DNA from 3 places in the Pseudoalteromonas sp. S3776 genome. Region 3 is predicted to be linked to each of the others. Evidence: predicted binding sites of a transcription regulator. Region 3 holds the regulator's gene; each other region holds the start of a gene.
The links. The regulator sigma-54, encoded in region 3, starts transcription at its own class of promoters, with help from an activator protein. The targets are predictions, from matches to a motif close to GTTGGCACGNNNNTNGNNT.
Positions count from the first base shown of each region.

Region 1 (9,984 bases), on a different contig from region 3:
ATCTATAAAAATACCGGTTGGATTACCAAATTCATCTTTAATTATTTCGCCGCCATCAGGCGCTTGAGTGGTTGCGGTAATACCGGCCAGCTCTAAGGCTTTGCTATTAACCCAAATTGCATGGCTGTCAACGCGCGAAAGCACCACTGGGCGGTCATTAACGACCTTATCTAAGTCTTTAGCGGTAGGAAAGCGCGTGTTGCTCCACAGCTCTTGGTTCCAGCCTCGGCCTAATAGCCAACCTTGTTTATTTTTCGCAAATTGTTCTAACTTTGCGGTTATTTCCTCAACCGACTTAGCACCACGCACATCAAGTTGCGATAGATTGTCGCCAAGGCCGATCACATGGCCGTGGGCGTCAATTAGCCCTGGCAGCAACGTATTGCCTTTGGCATCAATGAGTGTGGCATCTGGAAAGGTGTTTTTAAGCGTATCATCGCCAGTTTTTACGACTTTGCCGTTTTTAATTACTAAAGTGGAAAATGTGTGTATACCGCCTTGATACAAAGGCGTATAGCCGTTAGCGTTATAAATAACCTGCGTTTGAGCGATGCTAGTGCAGCTTGCAAATAAACCAGCAAGCAATAGTGGGTTGAAAAGTTTTTTAAGTTGCATAAGTTAGTTATTTTTTATTGTTAGTAAAATAACACTAGCAAACTCACTTTTAGAATACCAATATGTTGAGGTAGATAGCTTAAAAGCGTAAGGGCTGTTAAAAACTTAGCGCTTACGCATATAAAAAGAGTTACTTACTGGCGTATAGGCCATATTCAGAAAGGGTAAGTCTGCCGTCTTTATCTTTATCATAACTTGAAAAACGCGACCATAGAGCGGGGTCAATGGCGGTTTCAGAGCGGGTTAAAAAGCCATCGTGGTTACGGTCAAACTTTTCAAATTTATCGGCAATTTCTGTACTTTGGGCAAGGGTTGCATCGCTAAAAAGGCCCAGCGCAACAAGCGCTAAATAGCTTACGGTCTTCATATTTATACTACTCAGTAAAGGTTATTGGTTAAATAGTCTTTAAACTCAAGAAGCGAGATTTGTTTGTCTTGGTTTTTATCCCAGCGGGTAAAGGTGCTGAGTAGCTGAGGCTGAGGCTCTAACTCGTCTTCAGTTAAAAAGCCGCTTTTATTGGCATCAAGGTGATCAAAACGCTGTTTAACATCTAATGCAACAGCATTAAAACTGATCATGGTAATAGCGATAACGCTAAAAAAAACACACTTCATGGTTTTCCTTCCAACATACAGTGTTTGTAGATTAATAAAAAAAGCACTTGCCATAATTTAACTTCCCAACAATAAATCCGTTTACACATTCCCTCAGGGATTATGGCAAATGCTTTTGAAACCTACTTTACTAGGTAAAAGCTTAAGTAAAACTTAATTATGGTTTAAAGTTTTGAAACTCTTCTTTAGAAATTTTCTTGTCTTCATTTTCATCCAAATCAGCAAATTGCCTCATTACTTCTTTATCTTGCTTTGCTTCTGCAAGTGATACTGCTCCATCCATATCTTTGTCTAAATGAGCAAAGCGAATGTTGACAGAAGAGGCTAAAGCCGTGGCGCTAATGGCTAAAAACATTAATGCAAATGCTGCGATAAGTTGTTTCATAATCATGTTCCTTATTAAATGAATTTACTGAATAAACTTTTTGAATTCACTTAATGACAACTGACCATCTTGGTTAGTGTCTATTTGTGAAAAGTTTTCGTGTAGTACGGCATCTTCACCCGCTTCTGATTCGCTAAGTGTGCCGTTACTGTCTTTATCTAGCTCATTAAATGTAGCTTGAACGTCCATAGCTATTGCATCTGTGCCCATAAACCCAAAAGCCAGCATGGGTAAAATTACTAAAAAGCGGTTGTTCATTTAATTTCCTTATTGATTAAAGTTGCACACACTATTACAAAAATAGTGCCAATTTAAATAAGTGTTTAAAATCAATGGCTTATGGTTTCTATGAAGCGCTTGTCGGAATTTTTTACTTAAATGTGTGTTATTTTTGCAACAGACGGTGCGTACTCTTTGTACTTAACATAGTTATCAATGGGTTAGCATGTTGCTAAATGGCAACAGGTGGATATATTGGGTTAAATATAGAAGTTGATTCAGCGAGAGTATAAGGTAAGTGACTAAAATAGGGCGCTTAAAATAATAAAAGGAAATGATAATGCCTGTAACGTTGGCTAAAAAGTATCGTGCAATGCTCAATTGGCGGCCTAACTTAATAGGTCAGTTTATTATTAGCATGCTGCTGTCGTTACTGCCACTTAGTTTAGTGGTGATTGTTTTTTTAAATGCGTTAAACAAACAGCTCGCTGTTACCCAGCTTATTGTCAGTAATAATTACCAAGTTACTAAGTCGTTCAATTTTTTAAAGCAAGAGTTAAATAGCCTAGAGCGAGCTACTCGCCAAAATTGGGTTTTAAAAAGCGAGTCGCTCGACACGCTAATAAACGAAAAATGGCAATCCTCCTTACAAACAATCGACACGCTCAGCCAAAAAAGTACCTCTGGGCAATACACTATGCAATGGCGCCGCTTAGCAGCAACCTTACGAAGTACTCATCAAGCGCTAATTGAAAACAACCAACAAGATGCAGCATTGTTTGTGCCTATTAGCGATTTGGTAGCTGAGCTTACAGTGTGGTTGCGTGATACAAATGCGGCGCAAATTCAAAATAATCAAAATGAGCTAAGCACTTTGCAAAGCTCGTTTATTAACTGGTTAGTGGCGCTTATTCCGCTTACTTTACTGGTGGGCGGGGGCTTTTTGTGGCGCATAAGCAAACGTTTAAAAGGGCTTACCTCGGTAATAGGTAAACTAGGGCAAGGCCACTGGCAGCAAAAAATAGCGGTGCAAGGTTCCAGTGAGCTGGTGGAGTTGGGCGAAAAACTACAATGGGTGCAAGAGCAGCTACATATGCTCGAGCAACAAAAAGATACCTTTTTACGTCATGTAACCCATGAGCTTAAAACGCCGTTGGCTTCAATGGTCGAGGGCACTGATTTACTTCGTGATGAAATAGTGGGGCCCATTACAAAAGAGCAGCAAGCTGTGCTTGAGCTTATTAGCCAATCTATGGTGCGCCTGCGCACTATGATTGACAGCTTACTTAGTTATAACGCTATCAGAACCAGTAAAGACAGTGTTAGCGAGGTCGAATTTGGTAATTTAATAAATAAAATAAACAGCCATTTTGAGCACCGTTTAACGGCTAAGCAGCAACGTCTAAATTGGCACAACAGCATAATAAAACAGCCCCTTGCATTACCCGCAGAGCTAATAGAAATGACCCTTATTCAGCTCATTTCTAATGCGTTAAAGTTTTCAAATACAGGGCAAAGCGTTGATGTAACCTTAGCGCTTGAGCAAAAGCGACTAACAATACAAGTGCGCGATGAAGGTTGTGGTATTAAAGAGCAAGAAAAAACCCAAATATTCAGCGCATTTTACCAAGGTAAGCATAATAAAGATGTTACGCTGCAAGGCAGTGGCCTAGGTTTAACCATAGTAAAAGAGTCGGTTGAGCAGTTACAAGGTCAGCTCAGTGTTGAGCATAACCAACCCAAAGGCTGCTTATTTACAATAAAAATACCTTTAATTAATCAAGGAGTTTAATAGCATGCGTACGCGTTTAATAGCTATTTTATGTGTGCTCAGTAGTGCGGTTATTTTAGCTGGGTGTGCAACAAATAACACACAAACAGCAGCTGTGTCACAGGAGGTTGCGCCTGCAAAAAATGCGGTGCCAAATCCTAAAAAGCGTCCTAAAAGTGACCCCGTTTACCCCAGCGCAGCACGTGTTATTGCATGGCATGCTAATCAATGTGGTGGTTTTAAAGTAAAACCAAGCCTGCACACTTATTTAGGTGAGAAAGAGCTAAAACGCTTTTTTAAATACATGTGTATTAACACTTCAAGCGCACCCAAAGAGGTAATGGCACGCTTGCAAAAACTCGATTTAGCCTACTTTTGGCCAGAGCCTATTAAACAATATTTATGGCTTCAAAAGCAGCATGTTACGCGGCAAATAAATGCGCTAAAAGAGCAGCAGGCGTTAAATGACAAAATGCAGCAAACGTTATCGTCTTTAGCCACCATAGAGCAACAGTTATTACTACGCGAAGACACGAAGGAGCAGTAATCATGACAACACACACACCACAAGGTGCAAAAGTATTACTAGTTGATGATGATGCAAGTTTACTTAAATTACTCGCACTAAGAATAGAGTCTAAAGGGTATGAAGTAACTACCTGTGAAAGCGGCATACTTGCATTGCAAGTTCTTAAAAGCCACGTGTTTGATGCAGTTATAACTGACCTGCGTATGGACGAAATGGACGGCATGGCCTTACATCGCCAATTACAAAGCCGCTACCCAGCGCTGCCAGTTATAATGATGACAGCGCATGGCTCTATACCCGATGCGGTGGAGGCGACAAAACAAGGTATTTTTGCGTTTATTACAAAACCGGTAGATAAAGACGAGCTTTTTGACAGCCTAGCCAAAGCCATTGAAATACATGGCGTAAACGCAGAAGAATCGCCCCAAAAAAGTAATATAGTCACGCGCAGTGGCGCTATGTTGCACCTCCTTGAACAAGTAAAGTTACTGGGGCCAACCCAAGTAAATGTGCTTATTTCTGGCGCCAGCGGCACAGGTAAGGAGCTGCTGGCTCAGGCGATTCATCAACACAGCCATGTAAGCGAAGGGCCTTTTGTGGCTATTAACTGTGGCGCAGTGCCTGGGGAGCTTTTAGAGTCAGAATTATTTGGCCATAAAAAAGGCGCATTTACAGGGGCGGTGAAAGATCACCAAGGTTTGTTTCAGCAAGCGCAAGGCGGCACCTTATTTTTAGATGAAATTGGCGATATGCCGCTTAACTTACAGGTTAAGTTACTGCGTGTACTACAAGAAAAAACCATACGCCCGGTGGGCTTTCAAGAAGAAATTCCTATTGATGTGCGTATTGTATCGGCCACGCATAAAAATTTACCCGATGCGATTAGCAATCAACAATTTAGGGAAGATTTATACTACCGACTAAATGTTGTTAATTTAAAATTGCCGCCGCTGTGTGAGCGCCGCGAAGATATAAGCTTGCTTGCCCAACACTTTAGCGCAAGTATTGCTAAACGTATGAACCAAAAAGAAAAGCGCTTTGCAAACGATGCCATGCATGCACTGGTACGTTACGACTGGCCTGGGAATATTCGCCAGTTACAAAATGTTGTAGAGCAAGTGGTCGCATTAAGCGCCAGCGAGGTAATTTCTGCGCACTTAGTGTTAAACGCACTTAATTCAAACGAAGCCAGTGCAGAGCCGCTTTCTTTAAACGATGCCAAAAAAGAGTTTGAGCGCGATTATGTAATAAACACCCTTAAAATGGCCGGTGGTAACGTAGCCGAAGGCGCAAAACTTGCCAAACGTAATCGTTCGGATTTTTATAAATTAATAAAAAAACACAATATTGATGTCGATAATTTAGTGTAATTTAAAAGTAAGGTAATTAAATGCAGTTATTTATGGTGTATTTAGGCGGGCGAATTCAAGGCTGCCACATAGAAATGCACGATATTCGCTTTGTTGTAGGTCAAAGCATTGAGCAAACCTACTCAAAACTAAAAAGCCAATGGGTGGGCGATAAAAACAATGTGCATATGGACAGCTACATGGCAGTTAACCATATCGACGGTTATAAAGTAGAAGTCGTTGATACTTACGTTGAGCAAAATAAGCAGTTGTATTTTGTTAATTTAGGCGCTTACAGAAGCGACTCTATGGCAGAGCAACACGACTTTGCCTTGTATGTTGCCGGTAGCCCAGCAGAGGCCAAGCAGCGCGCTAAAAGCGATTTGCTTGCAGGCCTTAGCCATATTCATAAAGATGATTTACATGATGTAGATGACTGCTTTGCTATAGATTTACTCGACAGCCAATTAAATATCAAGCTTACGCCAAGTGGGCATGCTCAGCCAATAAAGCCTGATTGGTTTGGGTATTATATTCTTTAACAGTAAAATTAAGAGTCTTGCTCGCTTTGCTCATTGGCTTCGCTTTTAGCTGCCATTTTAAATGCCACAATAACTAGGGTAAACATCGCAAAGGGCAGCGCTGCCAACATGTATTCAACCATGTTGCTATCTTGAAAGTTAGCCTGTAGTAAAAAGTGTCCCGCCACGCACATTACAATAACCACAAGTAATATAGGCAGTAGCATAAGTTCTTTTTTTGATGAATGATTTTTCATTGAGTATAAGGCTGCGGCTTTAAATAAAGCGCTATTGTAATGAGCTTACTTAAGCTTGGCAAACAATGGCTATTTTAATGGTATGATCGATATCAAATAACCACCCAGTGTGATTAGGATAAACAGTGAAACACAACCTTAAGCAAGTTTACCTTGTTGGTGGCGCGGTACGCGACCAGCTCCTTAATATAGCATCAAAAGATAACGATTATGTTGTTATAGGCGAAACACCCCAAACTATGGAGTCGCTTGGTTTTGTGCCTATAGGAAGTGATTTTCCGGTTTATTTACACCCAAAAACAAAAGAAGAATACGCCTTGGGCCGCACTGAGCGAAAAAGTGGTAAAGGCTATACCGGCTTTGTGGTAGACGCCAGTCCTCATGTTACGCTCGAGGAAGACCTTGCAAGGCGCGATTTAACTATAAACTCAATGGCGCTCGATGAAAACGGCACCGTTATTGACCCTTTTAATGGCCAAAGCGATTTACACAATAAAATATTGCGCCATACCACAGAGGCCTTTGTAGAAGACCCTGTAAGGGTATTACGCATAGCGCGTTTTTTGGCGCGTTACGGAAGTGAGTGGCGTATTCACCCAAGTACGTATGCACTAATGCGCGAGCTTAAAAACAAAGGTGAGCTTAATCATTTAGTGCCCGAACGCGTATGGCTTGAAACCGAAAAAGCACTGGGTGAAAAACACCCAGAACTGTATTTTCAAGCACTGCATGGTTTAGGTATTTTCCCTGAAATAGAGCAAATGGACGGTGTACCGCAACCTGCCAATCACCACCCCGAAGGCGATGTGCTTGTTCATACTATGTTGGTGCTTAGGCGCGCTGCCGATTTAAACTTTAATTTAGAAACACGGTTTGCGGCACTCACTCATGATTTTGGCAAGGCACTGAGCTATAAAAAACGCGGTAATTTACGCGGCCATGAGCGCGAAGGGGTAGCCGTAGTAGAAAAGTTTTGTGAGCGTTTAAAAGTGCCTAACCGCTTTCGCGATATTGGCGTACTCACCAGCGATAATCACACCTTATGCCATACGCTTGAGCAATTAAGGCCACAAACGATTCATAAATTAATTGTCACTAATTTTAATGCTTTAGTGCACCCTGAGCGGTTTATTTCGTTTACCCAGGCATGCCAGTGTGATGCGCAAGGGCGCGGAGAAGCGCTCGTAGATAAGCCCTATCCGCAAGGAGCTAAGCTGCGTGCAATTTTTAATGAATTACAAAAATTGGATAAAAAGCAGGTAGTGCAAACTGCACTAAAAAATGGCAAAAAAGGCCCAGAAATAGGCGAAGAGGTAAAGCTGGCAGAAATAAACTGCATCAAAGCGTTTTTACAACACGAGCAAGCAACGCAATAGGCAATACCCTAGCTGAGGTATTCAGACACGCCTTCGTTTTTAACTTGTTCTGGCTGTCGTAAGTTTTTATATGTAGAGGTGACAGGCTCTGAAGGTAAGCTAGGTGCTTGCTCTTGGGGCCTGTATAAATCAAAAATAAATTCGATCTCTTCACGCTCAAGTGGGTTGTTCATGATCTATTCTCCTTAATTAGCGCTCAGGGTATGGCTGTTCGACTGAATTAAAAGTGAATAGTTACATTTTAAGTTGTAGTAAATTGTAATCACTGTGCAAAAAATAAGGGCGACTCAGCAGGGCGCTACTTTATGCACAGCCTAGTTTTGTAAAGGCAGGGTTACTTTAAATACCACGCCATTACCGCACTCGTTATTTTGCGCAGTGACACTGCCTTTATGGTAATCACATACTAGCCTTACAATATAAAGCCCTAACCCTAAATGTGGTTGTTGCTGCATTTGCTGACTACGCACCGACACCATAGAATCAAAAATATGCTCAGTTAGCCCTTCAGGCAGTACGGGGCCTGTATTACTCACTGTTAATATTGCTTTATTTTCGCTCTGCTTAAGGCCTACATTAATAGCTGTATTGGCTTCACTAAATTCCAGCGCATTATTAATAAGCTTATCAAGTAGCTGAGCTATAAATTCGGGAGCTCCTTGCATAGGTAAAGGGTTTTGGCATACATCAAGCTCAAATAATTGTTCAGGGTAAGTAAGCTGATAGCCTTGCATGCAGCCATTAATGACTTTTTGTAAATCAAACGGCTCGCTCTCGTTGCTTTGAATACTTTGCTCAAGGCGTGTGGCTTCGCTCATGGTGGTTATTATTTTACCTAAGCGCTCAACCCCTTCACTGGCGCGCTCTAAGTATTTTTGGCTTAGCTCGTTTTGTGGCAGGCTTTGTAAGTTTTCAAGTGATGAGCGCACCACAGCCACTGGCGTGCGCAGTTCGTGCGATAACCGCGATGACATATTTTCTAAATAGTTAGTGTACCCACCTAATCGGCCAACAATATTGGCAAAGCTTCGTGAAAGGTCGCCAATTTCATCGTTTGAGTCGCTGTAATTAATACTGCCGGTAATGCGCCCTTGGGCGTCAATGGCTTGCTCTGCGGTATCACGCAGTCGTCTAATACGGCTCGAAATACGCGAGGCAAAAAAGAACAGCGTCACGGTGCCAATTAGCATCACCGCTAAAATAACGTTAAAGAGCTTTTCGAGCGATTTATTACGCAGTGTGCGTACACCGTTAGTGGTTTCCTCAGCGATGACTGCGCCAATGACTTTGTCGTCAATCCAAATAGGGTAAGCCGCCGATAAAATAACGGCTTTCCTGTCGGGGGTTAACCGCCAAGACGACGCTGGTTGCCCTTTGAGAGCTTTAGCTAAATGCGTACCTTGCATTGAAGCGACATCGTGTAGGGTATCTAAAAACTCGTTTTCGGGGCGAGTTAAAATTTTATAATAAAGTGGGTGTAAATACGTTTGCTCAAAGCGCTGCCAAGCATTTTTAGGCGGCTGGTTTTTGAGCCCGTCGGCCCATACGCCATCGGCATTTTGAATTGTGCCCGACTGCGCTAATACGCGATGATGGTTATCAACCACCCAAATACGGCTGCCGCTGTGGCCCATACCTTTTAAAATTCGATTAATTTCGGGTGAGGGCACCAATACCGAGCCTAAATCGCTGGGGTTATTTAAATTAGAAGTCGACATTGTTTTAGAATCAAACGGCGCTTTTTTTGTGTCGATATCGACCACGGCAAAGCCTAGCTTGTTACCCAGCATATTAATGGGGAAGCGCAGCTCTACGTTATATCCCGATTCAGTGCGCATAAAATAGCCCTGAATTTTTGTAAACGGTGTTTTGGTAGTCGCATTAAATGCATTTACCCAGCCATCTTGGCGTGGGGCAATAATGTACGTATTAAAATCGCCGCTTGGGTTTTTTAGGCCAATTATTAAATGGTCGTTATTCGTAATGCTTAAACTATTTTTAGCACGGTATACAAGATGATCGTCAGTTACTTTAAACACAGCATATAAATAGCTATCAAACTTGCCAACCATATGATCAAACGATAAATCCTCAGCTTTATGCTTCTTGCCTGCTTTTTGTAAATAACGTTTATCGTAATGCCAAAAGAGTGGTTGATAGCTTTGCCAGTCGCTCAGCTTGCCATCAAGTTGAATGGCGTTTTTAAGATTGTACGCATATAAGTCGCGCCCTTTTACTACCTGGTCTAAAAAATTGGTTTGCTCATCAAACAGTGCTGGGCGCTCATGCAGGGCGGTGGCGAGCGCCCGTGTGGTGCCTACGAGGGTTTTTTCTTGGCCTTGGCGTA
Region 1 covers NZ_PNCU01000038.1:2,352-12,335, forward strand. Annotated here, with positions in the region: gene CWC16_RS14215 (amidohydrolase) at 1-615, opposite strand, end outside; gene CWC16_RS14220 (EF-hand domain-containing protein) at 746-982, opposite strand; gene CWC16_RS14225 (EF-hand domain-containing protein) at 994-1,230, opposite strand; gene CWC16_RS14230 (hypothetical protein) at 1,388-1,615, opposite strand; gene CWC16_RS14235 (EF-hand domain-containing protein) at 1,640-1,873, opposite strand; gene CWC16_RS14240 (sensor histidine kinase) at 2,175-3,626, shown strand; gene CWC16_RS14245 (hypothetical protein) at 3,631-4,152, shown strand; gene CWC16_RS14250 (sigma 54-interacting transcriptional regulator) at 4,155-5,504, shown strand; gene CWC16_RS14255 (DUF1543 domain-containing protein) at 5,525-6,025, shown strand; gene CWC16_RS14260 (hypothetical protein) at 6,034-6,261, opposite strand; gene CWC16_RS14265 (multifunctional CCA addition/repair protein) at 6,387-7,637, shown strand; gene CWC16_RS19895 (hypothetical protein) at 7,646-7,810, opposite strand; gene pdsS (proteobacterial dedicated sortase system histidine kinase) at 7,952-9,984, opposite strand, start outside.
Region 1: CWC16_RS14235 (EF-hand domain-containing protein) is a predicted target of sigma-54. The motif match lies at 1,908-1,926, and genes of this name have one in related genera.

Region 2 (9,984 bases), on a different contig from region 3:
AGTGTAAAACTCCAACCGTTAATAACCATCATCGGAAGGTTAATTTTACTTGCTCGAAACAAGGTAATTTGCGAGCAGGCATTAAAAATCCCCGCCCCTAAGCCAATTAATAAGCTCCAGCGCCATTGTATGCCGTCGCTATGAATATTTTGAATAATCACACCCGCAAACATCAGCGCCATTGTAGGTAGCAATAACCAATTTAATTTAGTTTTAAAAAGCACCCGCTCTATTAGCGGTATAAATAACGGCCCAGTGCTAAATAAAATAACAGCCTCCACCAGCGTTAAAGTATTTAGCGCCACTAAAAAGCAGTTTTGGCACAGCACTATAAAAATTGCGCGAATAGCAAAGGTTCGCCATGCTGATTTATTAGGTAGCTGCCATTTAATACCTGCCGCCAATGCCAGCATAATAATCGCGGGTAAAAACACCCGTAAAAAAACCACTTCGCTGGTGCTAAAGTAATCGGTAAGTAACTTGGCTATAAAGCTATTTAACGCCAAGGTAAATGTAGAATGCAACATAAACACACTAGCACGAGAATTTAACGTCACCGCAGTTATCCCTTGAATAAAAAATGAATGTAAAAAGCAAAATTAAAGGCTTAATTTTTTTAATCTATTTATTATTTTCAAAAAATTGGCATTGGCTTTTATGGCGCTAATTTTACGTGTACTTTATAAATTTAAAAGCGAATAATATTAAACCAACCTGTAAGTAAAACTTAACTGTTAATAAACAACCTATGATCAAATCAGCGCCGTTAAAATCTCTCTACACGTTTATAGCTGTTGCCGAAACTGGCAGTATGGTGCTCGCGGCTGAGCAGCTAAGTATTAGTCACTCAGCGGTAAGTCAGTCTATTAAAGCGTTAGAGTTACAACTTAATACACCGCTTTTTAATCGCATTGGTCGCCGCGTTGAGCTCAACCCTGTGGGTGAGCGCTATTACAAACGCATAGCCCCAGCCATGGCTGAAATTTTAGCAGCCAGCCAAGAGGCAAGTAACACAGCGAATGAGCCAACTTATTTAACACTCAATATGGTTAACTCACTAGCTCTGCACTGGTGGATCCCTAGGGTGGCTGATTTTCAGCGCATTTCGCCAAACAGTGACATTCGTATTTCTAACTTGGTGGGTGAATTTGATTTAGAGCGCGAAGGGATTGATGCAGCGATTATTCATGGCCAGCCCGATAAATGGCAAAAATATCACTGTGAAAAACTAGCCGACGATCAGTTAATTTTAGTCTGTAACCCACAACTTTTAGTTGGCTTAAATAAAGATGAGTTAACCGCGCAAAATTTGCTGCAACGCTTTAAAGCAATCTACGTTACCAACCCACGTAGGCAAAACGATTGGCAAACATGGTGCGAGGCCAATAATTTAGCGCAGCCTAAGCAGCATAATAACTTAACCTTTAATATTTCAGTGCAAGCAACGCAAGCCGCGATGCGCCAGCTTGGCATTTTGGTCACCCACAAACAATTTGTACGCGACGATATAAAGCACGGCATGCTCACGCAAATTGGCCAAAGCATTGTAAATCCGCATCAGCAGTTTTATTTTGCAACGAGCCACGCCATGCTTAATCACCCACAGGTAAACGCATTACGAGCATGGCTTAAACGCGAGTTTTTAAAAACAGCAAACGAGTAGTGCTACTCCACACGTTGCCAATATTGGTTACGGTAAAAAAAGCCTATATAGCCACGTACTTCCAATGTTTTACCGTCGTCTTGTGGCGTTAGTTGCACGGTATAAGTTTTACCTTTTGTAGGGTCAAGTATTTCACCATCGCCCCACACGCCATCATCTTCTGGTTTTACATCAGTGATTATCGTCATTCCTAAAATAGGCTGATTTTTTAATGCCCCATCACACTCTTTACAAATACCGGTTTGTTTAGCTGGGTCTAAAATAGTCTCAACTTTACCACTGAGCACCTTATCATTTTGAGTAATGCGTACGTACGATTTAGCCTCGTTGGTGTCTTCATCTATGGTTTTCCAAAGCCCAACAGGAGTCATGTTTGCAAGCGCACCTTGGCTTATAAATAAAGCCGCAGCGAGTGTTGTTAGTAACGGTAATTTGTTTAACTTTTTCATTGTGTTGCCTAAATTTAAAATGGCGAATAAAACGATAATACCAGCTGATTTATAAACGCACTATTAAATTAAACTGCTATTTAGATACATATAAAAGTAAAAAACCAAGTGCGCGTTAACCCACTTGGTTTTTAAATTGGCTGATAGTTTTTTAATGTACGCGTTTTAAAGTACGTATTTAAAAGTCACGTACCTCTACACTTGAGCTGTTAAATTCAAACATATTAATTTTGCCACACTGTGCCATATGGTTAGTACTTGTATAGGGGGTATTTGCTTGGCTTATATCACCCTCCCACTCTTGGCCATTTTTTATAAATGCTTTTAGCTCAAACCAGCCGTTAACCGCTTTACTGCAATCCATATTAACATCAAGCATCCAATAGTGTTCGCCCCATATATTAAGGGGTGTAACACCAAAGCCATCTACTGTTACCGATTTTTGGGCGCCATATTCACTTGGCCAAACATTTGTAGTCCAATCCATGGCAGTACCTTGCGCTTCACTGTTTTGGCCTTGTTCAATTCCATACCAATCTAGGTAGTTATCGTTTGCTTTCCAAGGTGTTGTGGTGTTGTTTTTTAGATTGTTATGGCGAATTGGCATAGCACATTCAACATTTGTTGTTTGGCAGTTTCTAGCAAGGTTTGTATTTGCATAGTTGTGGTCTATACCACCGCGTACAAACATGTCTTGTCCGCTTTGTGTTTGAGCATTAATAAAAACAACGGTTCTTTGCCAGTCGCTATTATTAGGCGCTGTCCCTTGGGTTAATTTAGCATTTTTATGAATTGCTATTGCATCCCATGGCGCTACATTTAAATTTATGGTGCCGTTGCTATTAACTGTTATTACTTCACCGCTACAGCTAGTAGCATTACCCAAAAGCTCGCCTTTTAACACATTGCAGTACTGTCCAGGCGCCATATCTGTTTGAATTGTTGCATTAAGCGTTGAGTCTTCTTTATTAATTGCCATATGACCAGAGCTACCACGTCCAAATGCAATCTGGTTATGGGTGTTATCCCACCAATTTGTTACTGCCCAATTGTCGGCTGTGTTATTTCTAAAATCGACACCACCCGCAATATAAGACCAACGATGCTCACACTTCCAGTTACTTGCAAAACATTCTAAATTACCATTATTGTGCACCGGTACACTTGGCCCACCCGCATCTGTATCGCCGTGAAAATCATAACTCGACATTACTTTTGGATACCCATACGGATATGCCAACATAAATACGTTGGCTAGGTCGTATAAACGGCCATCTTCAAAGGTAATTACATTACCTGCACCACCATGGCCGCGCTGATTGTCGTGGTTATCTACAAATACCACAGCTGATGAACTTGGCATAAAGCCCCAGCCTTCACCAAAATTACTTAACCATGCAAGCGAGCCATTTCTGAAGGTATTACCAAGTTGCGTACTGTATTTAAACTCGGTAACTAGTCCTGTACTTAAATACTCTGAGGCAGCAACCGCTTCAGTACCTTGATCTATCACCTCATGAAACACCACAGGCGAGCCATTTATTTTTGCCATTAAACTTTGAATATCACTTGCAGCAACATGCTTAGCAGCATCAAACCTAAAACCTTTAACACCCATAGCTTGAAGGTCATTAATATATGCCGCTAATGTATTTTGCACATGATTTGAAGAAGTGTTTAAATCAGCCAGCCCTACTAGCTCACAGTTTTGCACGCGATAACGGTTATTACCGTAATCTTCTGGGTTAATAGAGCAACTTTCGTGAAAATCTTGTGGGCTATAAATAGGGTATTGTTTATTACCAAAAGTGTTACCAGCAGTGCCCGTACCACTGCCGGCTGCCATATGGTTTATTAATGTATCAACATATATATCGACGCCTGCGGCGTTACAGCGATTAACCATATCTATAAATTGCGAACGGTTACCGCCTCGGCTTTGTAGTTGGTAGCTCACCGGTTGATAGCGAGTCCACCATTGGCTACCTGTAATATGCTCGTTAGGCGGAGACACCTGTACAGCAGCGTACCCTTTTGGTCCTAAAAACTGCTCACATTCTTGGGCTACATCTTGCCAATTCCATTCAAATAAATGCACAAATGTTGTAGGCGCAGCCGATACTAAACTTGGTAAGGTTAAACCTAAGCTAAGACCTGCAGTGGTGATCATTTTATTCAGTTTCATAGTGTGTGTTTCCAGTGTTGGGCGAGTTAAACAACAGACTCGACGTTATTTACAAGTGATTAACACTAGTTTGAGAGTTGCTCAAATAAAAACTGAATACGTATGCATAATGGGTAAACTATCCTTTATTACTAGATAATTACCTGCCTTAAAATTACATCTTCAAGTAAAACGCTTTACATAACGCAATATAATCATCGCTGTAGCAATTGGTTTCATTTTTTATGCATAGGGAAGTAAGCTCAGGCGAAGTGTTTATTAAGCTAAAGCGCATTAAGCTGCGGCTAAATGCTTTACTTGGTGTGGTTTTTACTTGGCAATGCGCGTTTAAATAAAGCCCACTTTGTTTTGCTAATTCAATAAATAGGCTCGCTTCTGTGGTGGGTAAAATTACGTTAAAGCACGAATGTTTATGACTTAAACGCATATAGGCATTTATTAGCTCGTCAAAACTTAAACCATCGGTATGGCGTGCGGTGTTACGGGCATCGCTTAGCCCTTTTAAGCTGTAGTTAAAATAAGGGGGGTTAGAAATCACCACATCAAATGGCGCCGCTTGTTTAAACGCTTGTATAGTGGTGTGCTTTACTCTGATATTGGGCCACGGGCTAGAGGCTATATTTTGTTGTGCCTGATTGTAAGCTGCTTCATCAATTTCAACTGCGGTTATGCTAAGTGCCGGTTGGCGCTGTTTACACATAAGCGCCAGCATACCGGTGCCTGTGCCTATATCGAGTAATGTGTTGGCCCCTTTTAAATACGCCCATGCACCAAGTAAAATGCCATCGGTTGAGACCTTCATGGCGCACTTATCGTGCTCAACCTTAAATTGTTTAAACGTAAACCCTGACATTTTTTCACCTTTTCATTCACCAACTGGTGTATAGCGCGTATAATTGCAAGTAATTGTCCCTTATTTTAGACACTCTATGCAATTTTCTGAATTTGATCTTGATACTAAACTCCTCAACGCCATTGATAAAATGGGCTACGAGACACCAACCAGCATTCAACAACAAGCTATTCCTGAAGCGCTGCAAGGTCGCGATATTTTAGCATCAGCACCTACTGGCACAGGTAAAACGGCGGCATTTTTAATTCCGGCTATTCAATACTTAATGGATTTTCCGCGTCGCGACCCAGGTTTTGCACGTGTGTTAATAATGACCCCAACCCGTGAACTGGCTTATCAAATTCATGAGCAATGTGAACTGCTTGCTAAAGGCACTCACCTTAAAATTGGTGTAGTAACAGGCGGTATAAACTACGGTACCCACAAAGAAATTTTTGAAAACAATAACGATATTTTAATCGCCACACCTGGGCGTTTAATGGAATATCTTGAAACCGAAAATTTCCATGCCGAAAACGTAGAAATGCTTATTCTTGATGAAGCCGACCGCATGTTAGATATGGGCTTTAGAAAAGAAATGCTGCGCATATGTGACGAAGCTAAAAATCGTCGTCAGTGCTTTTTATTCTCTGCGACTTTAGAAGGCGATAGCGTTGAGTTATTTGCAGAGCGTACTTTAAACGACCCAGCTTTACTTGAAGCCGAATCGTCGCGTAAAGAAAAAGCAAAAATTCATCAATGGGTTCACCTTGCTGATGACTACCACCACAAGCTTGAGCTGTTGGTTAATACCCTAAACGGCCCAGATGTAAGTAAAGCCATTGTGTTTGTAAAAACCCGTGAGCGCCTAGAAACACTTATTGGTGAACTTACTAATAATGGTGTAAAGGCCGCATGGCTACGTGGCGAAATGCCACAAGATAAGCGCATGAAAGCGATGGAAAACTTTCACAGTGGTAAAACGCGCATTTTAATAGCAACCGATGTTGCGGCCCGCGGTATTGATGTTTCTGATATTAGCCACGTCATTAACTTTGACATGCCGCGCACGGCCGATGTTTATGTGCATCGTATTGGCCGTACTGGCCGTGCTGGTAAAAAAGGGATTGCTATCTCATTAGTTGAAGCACACGACATTGGTATTTTATACAAGGTTGAACGCTACACTGAGCAAAAGCTTAAGCGTCGTATAATTAAAGGGCTTGAGCCACAACACAAAGAAGCTAAGCCACCCGCTAAAAAGCGTAAAGACCCTGTTAAAATGAAGGCCAAGAAAAAAGCCAAAGCTAAAAACAAAAAGAAATAACCCCTAAATAAGCCGGCCATTGCCGGCTTATTTGTACCTGTTACAAATGTAACCCAAGCATGTAACTCATACTCAGTAAAATGTAATTATTGCCCACCTGAATTCTGCATTAATAAAATAACCTTATATTTCAATACATTAATTTTGGCATCGAAATTGTAACTGAGATAGTAACTCAGCTAAGAACAGCTGCACAATTAACCGTAATGTAAGGATAAAGTTATGAACCGCTTTAAGTTAACTATCGCTTTAGTATCATTTTGTTGTTTATTTTTATTAGCTTGCGCTACAAAAGTAAGTGCAGCAACTAACTTAGCCGTAGTAAGCAGTGTGGCTACTCAACCTAACTTACAACAAACAATCACCAACACGTTACGCACTAACCCAAATTTAGCACTAAACGATATTCGCGTGCAGGTTGAAGACGGTGAAGTTGACCTATACGGTGAAGCACAAACAGGTTTTCAGCGTGCACTTGCACAAAAGTTTTTAGAAAATATGGATGGCGTTAAAATTATTCGTAACAAAATTAGTGTTATTTAATATACCTTTTTCCTAACTTATTCCTCAGCGCTGCTTGTTACTCCAACACAAGCGGCGCTTTTTATGGTCTACATAATCTCAACGGCTGCAAACCTATTCATAAACCAGTTTAAATAGCTTAGTAAATGCCTTTTAGCTTGCTCCCTTCACACAAAAAAACACGGTGCCCTACTCATATAAACGTTCTTTAAGAAGCGACAAACCCTGTAGAGCTTTAACCAACGTCAGTAGTAATTTAATTAATCTATTTTAATATAGGGTAACCTCGCCGATGCAGTTGTTATAGTTGCAGCAGTTTTAACGCAGCTAGCACATGTGTGAGCTCTTAAACTAGTTAAGCATTATTATGGGCTGGTACTATTGCAGGTTGGGATTGTTGCAGGCTGGAAATATTAACAGCGTAGATGGTTAGCTTTACTTTGCTTAAACTAGCAGCAATGTGAAAGCGCTAGAGCCTGAAAGCACACCGGATAAAAAAGTGTGCATATACCGCGGGGTATTTAAAGAAGTAGCAAAACTTAAAATATTTTTGCTCACCAATTCCTTTTTTTAGTACAAAAAGCGCGCTTTTACTTTGTAAAAACGCGCTGATAGTCGGTAACTATTTCCCAATGCTTTTGCGTTGTGAGTTTTAAATTATTTACTCACCTTGGCTTGCATCAGTATTATTATCACCCTTTTTATTTGCTGATTGCTGGCTTATTTTATCGCTTATCATGGCATCGAGCTTTTCACCGCCTTTAATGCCAAAATCTAACGTACGTATTGGGAATGGAATACTAATATCAGCGTCATCAAGTGCTTGTTTAACGGCTACTACGCCCTTGTGGCGAACTGTCATAAAGTCTGGCTCACCTGGGTATTTAATCCAAAACCACACCAGTAAATTAATACTACTGTCGCCAAAACCTTCTGCGTATACAGCGGTTTCATCTTTACGTATTACAAAGTCAAATTCGTTAATTTTATCTACTATCACTTCTTTGGCTTTTTCAATGTCGTCGCCATATGAAATTCCCACCGGTACCTCTATGCGTCTAACGCCTAGCGTGGTGTAATTTTTTAGCACGTTTCTAAATAATACTTTGTTAGGTACCAGTATTAACTGCCCGTAAAAGCTCTCTATTAGCGTGTTACGCAGGTTTATAGAATGCACTGAGCCAAATACGTCGTCGGTTTCAATTACATCACCTGCTTTAAATGGTTTGCGTATTCCCATAGCAATACCGGCAATTAGGTTTTCGGTCATGTCTTGAAATGCAAAACCTATGGCTAAACCCACAATACCTGCACCCGCTAGTAACGATGTTACAGTGCCTTTTAGCCCCATAAAATCAAGTGCTATAAATAAACCTACGCATAATACAATCACTTTAAAAATAGAGGCCATTAAATCAGCTATTTGCTTAGAGTCGAGTGAGCGCCTTAATAGGTTTTTCATTAGCTGGCCGGCAAAGCGCGCTATTATTGAAAACAAAATAGCAATTACAACAGCTACAATAAAGTTTGGAATATGGCTAATTACAACATCAAACCAACCGCCAAGTTTTTCTTCTATAAGCTTTTCGGCTTCACCAACTGAAGGAATACTGATCATATTTTTACACCTATCTATTTTTTTATTTCATTAATAGTAGGTGAAGTTAGCAAGTTTAGCGCCAGCATAAAAAAAGCCATGCATTGCATGGCTTTTTAATACCAATCCGTATAATTAAGTGATCTATTTTGAGGATGGAAAAACGTATTGATAGCAAGGCAAAAAATTCGCTATTTAGTTGTTCTAAATGAGAATTTTTTAACGCAGATAGCGACACGTTTAGCCCCTTAAAATGATTAAGTGTTATCGCGGATTGGTATAACTCATTGTTTGCTGAGTATAAACGCTTAGTTTTGCTCGTCGCGCATAAAAACAGGCTCTAGATCTTTAGTGGTTGCTTCAGGGCTAAAGTAATAACCCGCCACACTAAACTCTTTTAATTGGCTAAGCTGCGTTACTTGGTTTTCTATGATGTAGCGGGCCATCATGCCGCGTGCTTTTTTAGCGTAAAAGCTGATTACTTTATATTGACCATTTTTGCAGTCTTTAAAATGCGGCGTAATTATTTGCGCATTAAGCGCTTTTTTATCTACTGCTTTAAAGTACTCGTTTGAAGCAAGGTTAACGAGGTATTGTGCGTCTTGCGCTTTTAACTCCTCGTTTAATTTCTTCGCAATAATGCTGCCCCAAAATTCATACAAATTTTTCCCGCGAGGGTTATCAAGCTTAGTGCCCATTTCTAGGCGGTAGGCTTGCATTAAATCAAGCGGCTTTAATAAGCCGTATAAACCTGAAAGTATACGTAAGTGACTTTGCGCATAATCAAGGTTAGCTGCAGTGAGTGTTGCGGCATCTAAACCACCGTACACATCGCCATTAAAGGCTAGCACCGCTTGTTTAGCATTGCTTTGCGTAAACGGTTGTGACCACTCGCTAAAGCGTGCAGCGTTAAGCCCTGCAAGCTTATCGCTAATTTTCATTAGGCTGCCAATTTGTGCAGTCGTTAGTTCACGGCATACTTTCATGAGCTCTTCGCTGTGCTCTAGTAATTCAGGCTGAGTGAACTTATCTGTTGCGGGTGGCGTTTCGTAATCAAGATTTTTTGCAGGTGAAATAACAGTGATCATAGTTAGCTATTGACTTGTAATTTATTTAATGTCAATTTCAACATTAAATGAGACGAAAAGCACGTTTTGTTTATAAAATACCATTGAAAATTAATCGCAATGGCCTAAATCCTACCTTAATAAATCATGCATCGTCGTTTTTCTATTGATAAGGACATAAGACCTATCAAGCATTGTCACACTGTTGCAGTATTGAATACTTATATTAAGGTAGTTTAGATTTTCTTTTAACTTGCTTGGAATGAGGAAGGCAAATGACTAGCGCTCTACAAAGGCTAAAACAACATTCATCTATCGTAGCCGACACTGGCGATATTGAAG
Region 2 covers NZ_PNCU01000042.1:93,526-103,509, forward strand. Annotated here, with positions in the region: gene CWC16_RS16110 (DMT family transporter) at 1-557, opposite strand, end outside; gene CWC16_RS16115 (LysR substrate-binding domain-containing protein) at 749-1,663, shown strand; gene CWC16_RS16120 (DUF2147 domain-containing protein) at 1,666-2,112, opposite strand; gene CWC16_RS16125 (alpha-amylase) at 2,291-4,297, opposite strand; gene CWC16_RS16130 (tRNA1(Val) (adenine(37)-N6)-methyltransferase) at 4,452-5,150, opposite strand; gene srmB (ATP-dependent RNA helicase SrmB) at 5,227-6,456, shown strand; gene CWC16_RS16140 (BON domain-containing protein) at 6,679-6,999, shown strand; gene CWC16_RS16145 (mechanosensitive ion channel family protein) at 7,640-8,596, opposite strand; gene yaaA (peroxide stress protein YaaA) at 8,884-9,663, opposite strand; gene tal (transaldolase) at 9,918-9,984, shown strand, end outside.
Region 2: CWC16_RS16140 (BON domain-containing protein) is a predicted target of sigma-54. The motif match lies at 6,600-6,618, and genes of this name have one in related genera.

Region 3 (9,984 bases):
TAGCGCTAGGTAATATTGTTGGCTCAAATATATTTAATATTTTAGCGGTATTGCCGCTTGCAGGTATTATTAACCCATCAGTGGTCGACCCATCACTTGCAAACCGCGACATACTTATTATGTTAGGTGCAACGCTTGCACTTATTATTATGTCATTGAACTTTAGAGGTTCTCAGCGTATCAATAGAGTAGAAGGTGGTCTATTACTCATCGCATTTTTGGCGTACCAAGGTTATATTTTTAGTCAAGTAGGGTAACAATGGCACAACTAAACTTTACAGAGCAAGGTTTACGCGTATTAAACATAGAGCGCCAAGCGCTTGCGGATATTAAACAATACGTTGATGAAAACTTTAATAATGCGTGTCAGGCCATGTTTGATTGCCAAGGCCGCATTATTGTTATTGGTATGGGTAAATCAGGCCATATTGGTAATAAAATTGCTGCAACCCTTGCAAGTACAGGCAGCCCTGCTTTTTTTGTTCACCCAGGCGAAGCAAGTCATGGTGATTTAGGCATGATAACCAAAAATGATGTGGTTATGCTTATATCAAACTCGGGCGAAACCAGTGAAGTACTAAATATTATTCCGGTGCTTAAACGCCTCGGTGCAAAAATAATATCGATGACGGGCAACCCGCTTTCTACTATGGCAACACTTGCCGATGTGCATGTATGCATAAAGGTAGAACAAGAAGCATGTCTGTTAGGTTTAGCGCCAACAGCAAGCACCACAGCCACTTTAGCAATGGGTGATGCAATGGCGGTTGCGCTTTTAGAAGCACGCGGTTTTACCGCCGATGACTTTGCACTCTCTCACCCTGGCGGCAGCTTAGGTAAGCGATTGTTGCTCACTTTAAAAGATGTAATGCACAGCGGCACAAACACCCCTATTATAGGTGTAACGCAAACAATTAAAGACGCGTTAATAGAAATGTCAGCCAAAGGACTAGGCATGACTGCTATTGTAGATAACAATCAACAGCTTGCTGGCCTTTTTACCGACGGCGACTTACGTCGTATTTTAGAGCAAAAAGTCGATATACATAACACCGCTATTAGCCAAGTTATGACTAAGTCATGCACCACCGCCACGGCCGATATGCTTGCAGCAGAAGCACTAAATATAATGGAAAATAAGCGGATTAATGGTTTAATCATAGTTAATGAGCAAAACCAGCCTGTGGGCGCCTTAAATATGCAAGACCTCTTAAAAGCAGGAGTATTATAAATGCAATTTGAAGATCTCTATCAACCGCTAAGCGATGATGCCAGAGCACGCGCCAAAAAAGTAAAACTACTCATATGCGATATTGATGGTGTATTTTCTGATGGCCGAATTTACCTCGGTAACCAAGGCGAAGAGTTAAAAGCATTTAATACAAAAGATGGTTTTGGCATTAAGGCACTGATCAATAGCGGTTTTGAAGTCGCGGTTATTACGGGGCGTCATTCAAAAATAGTGCAAGCTCGCATGAGCAGCTTAACCGTACAGCACATTTATCAAGGCCAAGAAGACAAACTTATTGCTTATCAAGAACTCAAAAACACTTTAAAGTTAACTGATGAACAAATAGCCTATATTGGCGATGATGGACCTGACATGCCCGTCATGGAGCGCGTTGGTTTTGCCGTCGCAGTAAACGATGCGCACCCGCTAATTAAACGCTTATCGCATTATACTACACAAATGCCTGGTGGCTTTGGTGCAGTGAGAGAGCTCACAGATTTACTCATGCTTGAAAACGGTATAGCACTTACGACACAAGGTACCAGCTCATGAATGCAGCACGCGTTATACTCAGTGCGTTATTCATCGGCTGTATGGTTTGGCTTTGGTACCCTTATTTTACGCAAAGCAATGTAGCGCCAGAGCAAGAACCAGAAGTCATTGCAAAGCCTGATTACACTGCTATAGAGCTTAAGCAAACAGCCTATGACGAGCAAGGTAAAATTAGCCATAAAGTTACAGCAGCTAAAATGGAGCTGTACCAACAACTTGGTTTTACATTTTTTGAAAAACCTATTTTTACTTTATATAACGAAACACAAACTTGGCGAATAAACGCTGACGAAGCAACGCTTTACGAAGATAAACAACTTATTTTAGAAGGCAACGTGGTTGCCAAAAATTTAGTTGATAACGCCATGATAGATAACATCAATGCTGACAACATCGAAGTCGACATTAAAGCGCTAACGATGCGCTCTGAGCAGCCAGTGGTTGTCACTGGGCCAAATTTAAAGATTATCGGTAAAGGCCTTGAAGCCGATTTGAAAACCGAAGTAATAAAACTAATTAACCACACGCGAACAATATATTATGACCAATAAACTCTCTAAAATACTTATTATCCCATCGCTGATGCTTGCATTTAGCGCTTCTGCTGCTGAGCCTGCTGCTCAACCGCCAGCAAACCAAATTTCTATTAGTGCAGACCGTCAAGAAGGTCAACTTAAAGAAAACGTAGGTATTTTTGAAAAAAACGTCGAAATTGTGCATGGGAACCGCAAAATTACAGCCGACCGACTCGAAGTACATAAACGTGAAGACCTAGGGGATAACAAACAACTGCTTATTGCCACTGGCAGCCCTGCCTACTTCGAAGAAAAACAAGACGATGGTACCGTAATGAGTGCCAGTGCAAACGAAGTACGTTACGACGTAGCAAAGCGCTTTTTAACACTTGTTGGGGATGCCGAAGTCGCGCAAGCCGGTCAAAAAATTAATGCTAAAAGTATTACCTACGATATGCAGCAGCAACTTATTAGCGCAGAAAAAGACGAAAACTCAACGGATCGTGTCCACACAATTTTAGTGCCTGTTGAAGCAAATATTAAAGAAAAAACAGGTAACGAAGGTCAACCATGAGCACCTTAAAAGCAGAACTATTAGCAAAAAGCTATAAAGGCCGCCAAGTTGTAAAAAATGTAGGCCTTGAGGTAGAAGCCGGCAGCATAGTGGGCTTATTAGGCCCTAATGGCGCAGGTAAAACCACCACCTTTTACATGATTGTAGGGTTAGTACCTAGCGACAAAGGTAAAATATCTATTGATGATAACGATATAACGTTATTACCTATGCACAGTCGTGCTCGCTTAGGCATTGGCTATTTGCCGCAAGAGTCATCTATATTTAGAAAGCTAACAGTTTATCAAAATTTAATGGCTATTTTAGAAACGCGCAAAGAGCTAAATAAAGCCGCGCGAGAAGAAACGCTTAACAACTTACTTGATGAATTTAGCATTCAACATATACGCGATAGCCAAGGTATGGCACTTTCTGGTGGCGAACGCCGCCGTGTAGAGATAGCCAGAGCACTCGCAGCGAACCCTAAATTTATTTTGTTGGATGAGCCTTTTGCTGGTGTTGATCCGATTTCAGTGTTAGATATAAAGAAAATAATAGAACATCTTAAAAATCGTGGCATTGGCGTATTAATTACCGATCACAATGTAAGAGAAACCCTTGATGTTTGTGAAAAAGCCTACATTGTTTCTCATGGGGAGCTAATTGCATCTGGCACCCCAGAACACGTATTAAATGACAAAACTGTACGCGATGTTTATTTAGGCGAGCAATTTAGGCTGTAACATTTAAGCCACACCTACAAGCATCTGCTAATATTAATTATAACAACATAAAAGGATTGTTAGAGATACATGAGGCAATCATTACAGCTGCGCATGGGCCAGCAACTTACAATGACTCCACAATTGCAACAAGCGATTCGCTTGCTGCAGCTCAGTACATTGGATCTCCAGCAAGAAATACAAGAAGCACTGGATAGCAACCCGCTATTAGAAGTAGAAGAGCAAGATTACACGGAAGAGTCGGCTGGAAAAAATGAACAAAAAGCAGATACGGATGATGTAACCGTAAGCGCATCGGCTGATGATACAACCAGTGAATACGAGCAAGACAGTGGTGAAGCTTTAAATAAAGACACCGTTAGCGATGATATGGCGATGGATGTAACTTGGGATGAGTACATGAGTGCAGCCCCTGCGGCATCCTCAGGCCCAATGCCAGAAGATGAGTCTATTTATCAGGGCGCCTCTACTGAAACGCTACATGAGTACTTAATGTGGCAACTTCAGCTTACTCCTTTTAGCCCAACTGACGAGGCCATTGCTATAGCCATTGTAGAAGCTGTAGATGACTCGGGTATTTTAACGCTAAGTTGTGAAGAAATTTTAGAAAGCTTTAACCAAGAAAACGATGACGACGTTGAAGTTGAACTGGATGAAATAGAAGCCGTTTTAAAACGTATTCAATTATTCGACCCTGTAGGTATAGCCGCGCGAAGCTTACAGGAGTGCTTGTGTATTCAGCTTAACCAGTTTGATAAAGACACCCCTTTTATAGAACAAACTAAAATGATCTTAACCGATCACATTGATCTATTAGCGGCACGCGACTATCGTACATTAATGAAAAAGACTAAGCTTAAAGAAGACGAGCTTAAAGAGGTCATGACTCTTATACATACCCTCAACCCAAAACCTGCAGATACAATAGTAAGGGAAGAGTCTGAGTATGTCATACCGGATGTGTCAGTTAAAAAAATTAAGGGCCGTTGGGTGGTAGAGCTAAACCCAGATAGCATGCCAAAAATACGCGTAAATAGTCAGTATGCGGCCATGTCACGTACCGTAAAATCAAGTGGTGATAGCCAGTTTATTCGCTCTCATCTGCAAGAAGCTAAATGGTTTATAAAAAGTCTTGAAAGCAGAAACGACACGCTGCTAAAAGTAACAAACTGTATTGTAAAACAACAACAAGCGTTTTTTGAACATGGCCCCGAAGCCATGAAACCAATGGTTTTAAACGATGTTGCTGAAATGGTAGAAATGCACGAATCAACAATTTCGCGTGTTACTACGCAAAAATATATGCATACGCCACGTGGTATTTTTGAGCTTAAATATTTTTTCTCAAGCCACGTAAGCACCGAAAACGGTGGCGAATGTTCGTCAACCGCAATACGTGCCTTAATTAAAAAGCTAATTGCCGCGGAAAACTCAGCCAAACCATTGAGTGATAGTAAAATTGCGGATATATTGGCAGAGCAAGGAATTAAAGTAGCTAGACGCACAATAGCAAAATACCGTGAATCGCTAGCTATTCCACCGTCAAATCAGAGAAAGAGTTTGATATAAGACGTAAAAAACAAAGAGGAAATGCTTATGCAACTAAACCTAACTGGTCGTCACGTAGAAGTAACTGATTCACTTAGAGACTATGTAAATAATAAATTTGCAAAGCTAGAAAGGCACTCAGATCATATTAGCAATGTGCATGTCATTCTCGATGTAGAAAAACTCAACCAAAAAGCAGAAGCGACTATTCATGTAAGCGGCGCAGATTTATTTGCCTCAACAGAGCACCAAGATATGTATGCTGCTATAGACTCGTTGATTGACAAGCTCGATCGTCAAGTCATAAAACATAAAGAGAAGCTTGCTAGACACTAATATTATGAAATTAAGTACATTAGTATGCCAGGACTGCAGCAAAGCTGCGGTCCTTTTTAGTAGTAAAAAAAGAATTTTAGAATTTATCAGTGAGCTGGCTCATGAAAAGCTCCCTTACTTACCACAACAGGATATTCTTAATGCGCTAGCCAGCAGAGAAAAACTAGGTAGTACGGGTATTGGCCGCGGTATCGCAATTCCGCATGGTAGAATGGGTGGCGTAGAAGAACCGCTTGCGTTAGTACTCGTTAGTGACAAGCCTGTAAACTTTGATGCTATTGATAACTGTCCTGTTGATATTTTTGTTGCACTCATCGTACCAGATGGCGATAACCAGCAGCACCTAAAGACTCTAGCAACCATAGCTGATAAACTGAGCAATAAAGAATTTTGCAAACAGCTGCGAAGCGCTAAAACCGATGCAGAACTGTATCAAGTAATTGTTGATCAATCGTAGTAAATACTAAGGGCTATAAATGGAGTTAATAATCATAAGCGGCCGTTCCGGTTCAGGTAAATCGGTTGCTTTACGCGTGGTTGAAGATTTAGGTTATTATTGCGTAGATAATATCCCGGTCAACCTGCTGCCCTCTTTAGTACGTAGTGTTTCAGATAACTATGACAAAATAGCTGTTAGTATCGATGTTCGTAATATCCCCAAAGAGCAAGACGAGTTTAACGATATTCTTGAATACCTACCGGACTTTGCTAAACCCACTCTGTTTTATTTAGACAGTGACGATCAAACACTCATAAAACGTTTTTCAGAAACACGCAGATTACACCCTTTATCAATCGATTCATTGCCGCTCGACTTAGCAATAAAAAAAGAAAAAGAACTGCTTGATGTACTTGTAACCCGCGCAGACTTTATGCTTGATACGACTGATTTAAGTGTTCACCAGTTGGCTGAGTCAATTCGCGAAAAAATACTCGGAAAAAAAGATAAACAACTAATTGTAACGTTTGAATCGTTTGGTTTTAAACACGGCATACCTAAAGAAGCTGATTATGTATTTGATGCTCGCTTTTTGCCAAATCCGCATTGGGAGCCTGAACTTAAACCGCTTACAGGTCTTGATCAACCTGTAAAAGACTTTTTGGCAAACCACAGCATAGTGCAAAAATTTACTTGGCAAATTCAAACATTTGTACAAACTTGGTTACCACACTTAGAGCGCAATAACCGCAGCTACCTGACTATTGCAATAGGTTGTACGGGTGGGCAACACCGCTCGGTTTATTTAGCCCAAACTATAGGTGAGAGCTTTGCAATGACACATCCAAATGTAAAAATTAGGCACCGTGAGCAAGAAAAGTAACCTTAAAATAATAACCTGTTCAGTTTAGGTATAGTAATTTATGCGTTGTGAAGACACGTTTTTAATAAAAAATAAATTAGGCTTACACGCCAGAGCGGCAACGGTCCTTGCGCAATTAGCTGTGCAGTTTGATGCTAAAATTACCTTACATCAAGATGATAAAGAAGCCGCTGGTGATAGCGTATTAGCCTTAATGCTACTCGAAAGTAGTAAAGGCAAAGAAGTTAAAGTTGTATGTGAAGGCCCAGACTCAGAAAAGGCTTTGCATGCGGTCGGACAATTAATCGCACAGCGATTTAACGAACAAGAATAAACGTTTAATTACCAAGCTTACTCATACATTTTCGCTTTATACCCTAATTTGTGTGTGGCTTGGTAAATGAATAGTGTTTAATTAGATTAATCGCAATGCGGTTAATCGCCTCCCCTCGTATATAAAAAATTAGGATGCCAATGCCAGAAGCGTTTGAACAAGACTACCCACTGCAACAACTAAAACAGGTGACTAAATCACTTAATAGTGGGCAATTTGTTCAAGTAAGACGCATGCTAGCAAAAACGGCTCCGTGTGATACTGCCCTTTTACTTGAATCCTCTCCGCATAAAATTAGACGCATGCTTTGGCAGCTGGTTGACCCAGATGTACAAGGGGACGTGCTAGAAGAGCTCTCTGAAGATGTACGTTTAGGCATCATTGCACAAATGGAACCTGAACATATTGCCGCCGCCACTGAGGATATGGGCCACGATGATTTAGGTGAAGTACTACGTAGCCTACCTGACACCGTGTATAAAGATGTGGTTAGCGCGATGGACACGCAAGACCGTGAACGGGCGACACAGGCTTTATCATACCAAGAACGCTCTGCAGGCGCGCTAATGAACACCGATACGGTGACCATTCGCCCAGATGTTACACTTGATGTTGTACTGCGCTATATCAGGCTGCGAGGCGAGCTACCAGAAGGCACCGATGATTTATACGTTGTTGATAAGCACAACTGCTTTTTAGGTGCATTGTCTCTTAGTACGCTTTTAACTAATCCGCCTGAAAAAATTGTTCAAGATTTAATGGATGAAGACTGTGAGTCTATCCCAATTTCGATGGATGAAAGTGAAGTCGCTCAATTATTTGAACGCCACAACTGGATATCGGCACCGGTAGTCGATGATAACGCACACTTGCTTGGGCGTGTCACCATTGATGATATTGTTGATGTTATACGTGAAGATGCTGAGCATAGCTTATTAAGCTTAGCGGGTCTTGATGATGAAGAAGATACCTTTGCACCTGTTTTAAAAAGTTCAAAAAAACGCTCAGTATGGCTTGGCGTTAACTTACTTACCGCCTTAGCTGCCGCCTTTGTGGCCAGCTTTTTTGAAAGTACCTTAGACATTCTCCCTATTTTAGCTGTACTCAATGGCATAGTGCCCTCAATGGGTGGTGTAGCAGGTAGTCAGTCTTTAACACTGGTTATTCGCGGTATAGCTGTGGGGCATATTAACCAAACTAACCAACGTTTTTTAATGGCTAAAGAATTGGCCATAGGCGCATTAAACGGGATTATTTGGTCATTACTTATCGCTGGTGTAATTGCACTTTGGCAGTGGGATTTTATGCTTGGCGGCGTGCTCGCATTTGCTATGTTTATGAATCTTGTAGTAGCGGGCGTTGCTGGCGCATGTATTCCTATTTTATTGAAAAAAATGAATATAGACCCTGCACTTGCCGGCAGTGTTGTACTAACAACTGTGACTGATATTGTTGGTATTTTTGCCTTTTTAGGCACAGCAACGTGGCTACTTATTTAGCAACCTAACCCTAGGTTAAGTAGCCACTATTAGTTAAAACGTAAAATTAAATTGGTGAGCCTGGTGGCATTGGTAAATTAGTAAAGTTTTCAGGCCACTTACCAGCTTTTATAAACTGTTTAATTTGCTCTGCTAAATACTGCTTAAACGCGCTTTCGCCGACACTGGTGTTACTCAGCATTGAGTTTTGATTGTACTCATCACTCAACTTAACTAAGTAGTAACGTAACTGCGCTTGCACCTCTGGGCTTACTTTATCGCTTGCCACTAAATCGGCTATATTTTTTGCAGTTAAAAACTGTACACGTTGAGTGACTTTACCTTTCATCGTATTAGGTGATGACACTTTAAACACGTGACTGTAAAGCTGCTCAAGCAACTCATCTAAGCTATAGAAATTGTAATTACGCACTTGTTGTTGAGCTAAACGATTTAAACGCTGTGGGTTTAATAATAAAGATAAACTATGCTGTGCAGCGACTTCTGGTAAAGCCATTGCATCAAGTGTTAAACCTGTGCGTCCAGTTATGCTTTCGCGCGATTTAGACTCCCCATAGGCCTTTGGCGGAATAAGCGCTAGCACCGACTCGGGCAAAATTAAATTAGCGGGTTTTAATGTGGATAAAATAGCATTTACCGCTTCTTGCTGCTGAGTTTTTGCAACCACTTGTGCGCCCTTAACAGGTGAATTGTCGCGTGTTTCGTACTCGTAATTAACCCCCGCTATAAGTTTAACTGCAGCCTCTACTTGATAGCGATGAAATAAATAGAGCGGCACAAGTTTTTCTTCTAACTGCGAAAGAGCATCGCCCGTTTTAATGTTGTTAATGCCAAATTGCGAAAGCGCTTTTTTACGCACATCAAGCACTCTAAGTAGCTCTTGCGCTGGGTTAGTACCGTTATCCCATAAGTGTGCTGTAGGGTGTGCACCGCCCTTAGCGCGTGCGTCATTGTCAGATATAAACTCAAGCCCCTTGGCTTTGTTCTCTTTTATTATTGCAGCAAGCTCAGCGTTTTCGTCCTGATTAGTAAAGTCGCTGTAACCATATTTAATAACTTGGGTATCCCATACACCCATACCACTTGCATAGCCTCGAGTTACGTCAAGTTCACCTTGCTCGTTAAAGCTAAGAAGTGGGTGTGGGTAATCCATAACCGAGGCTCTATCACCCACCGAAGCCGCAAAATTATGCGCAATGCCCAGTGTATGACCAATTTCGTGGGCACTTAACTGACGGATCCTATCAAGCGCCATTGCTTGTAGGTTTTTAGCTACCTCGTCCCCTTTTAAATAGGGAGCAGCAAGTGCTTCGGCTATTAATATATCTTGGCGCACACGCAGTGAACCAAGCGTAACATGGCCTTTTAATAT
Region 3 covers NZ_PNCU01000019.1:93,895-103,878, forward strand. Annotated here, with positions in the region: gene CWC16_RS09750 (calcium/sodium antiporter) at 1-257, shown strand, start outside; gene CWC16_RS09755 (KpsF/GutQ family sugar-phosphate isomerase) at 260-1,231, shown strand; gene kdsC (3-deoxy-manno-octulosonate-8-phosphatase KdsC) at 1,232-1,783, shown strand; gene lptC (LPS export ABC transporter periplasmic protein LptC) at 1,780-2,334, shown strand; gene lptA (lipopolysaccharide transport periplasmic protein LptA) at 2,324-2,872, shown strand; gene lptB (LPS export ABC transporter ATP-binding protein) at 2,869-3,594, shown strand; gene CWC16_RS09780 (RNA polymerase factor sigma-54) at 3,664-5,163, shown strand; gene hpf (ribosome hibernation promoting factor) at 5,191-5,478, shown strand; gene CWC16_RS09790 (PTS sugar transporter subunit IIA) at 5,483-5,935, shown strand; gene rapZ (RNase adapter RapZ) at 5,955-6,800, shown strand; gene CWC16_RS09800 (HPr family phosphocarrier protein) at 6,841-7,113, shown strand; gene mgtE (magnesium transporter) at 7,254-8,612, shown strand; gene CWC16_RS09810 (zinc-dependent metalloprotease) at 8,659-9,984, opposite strand, start outside.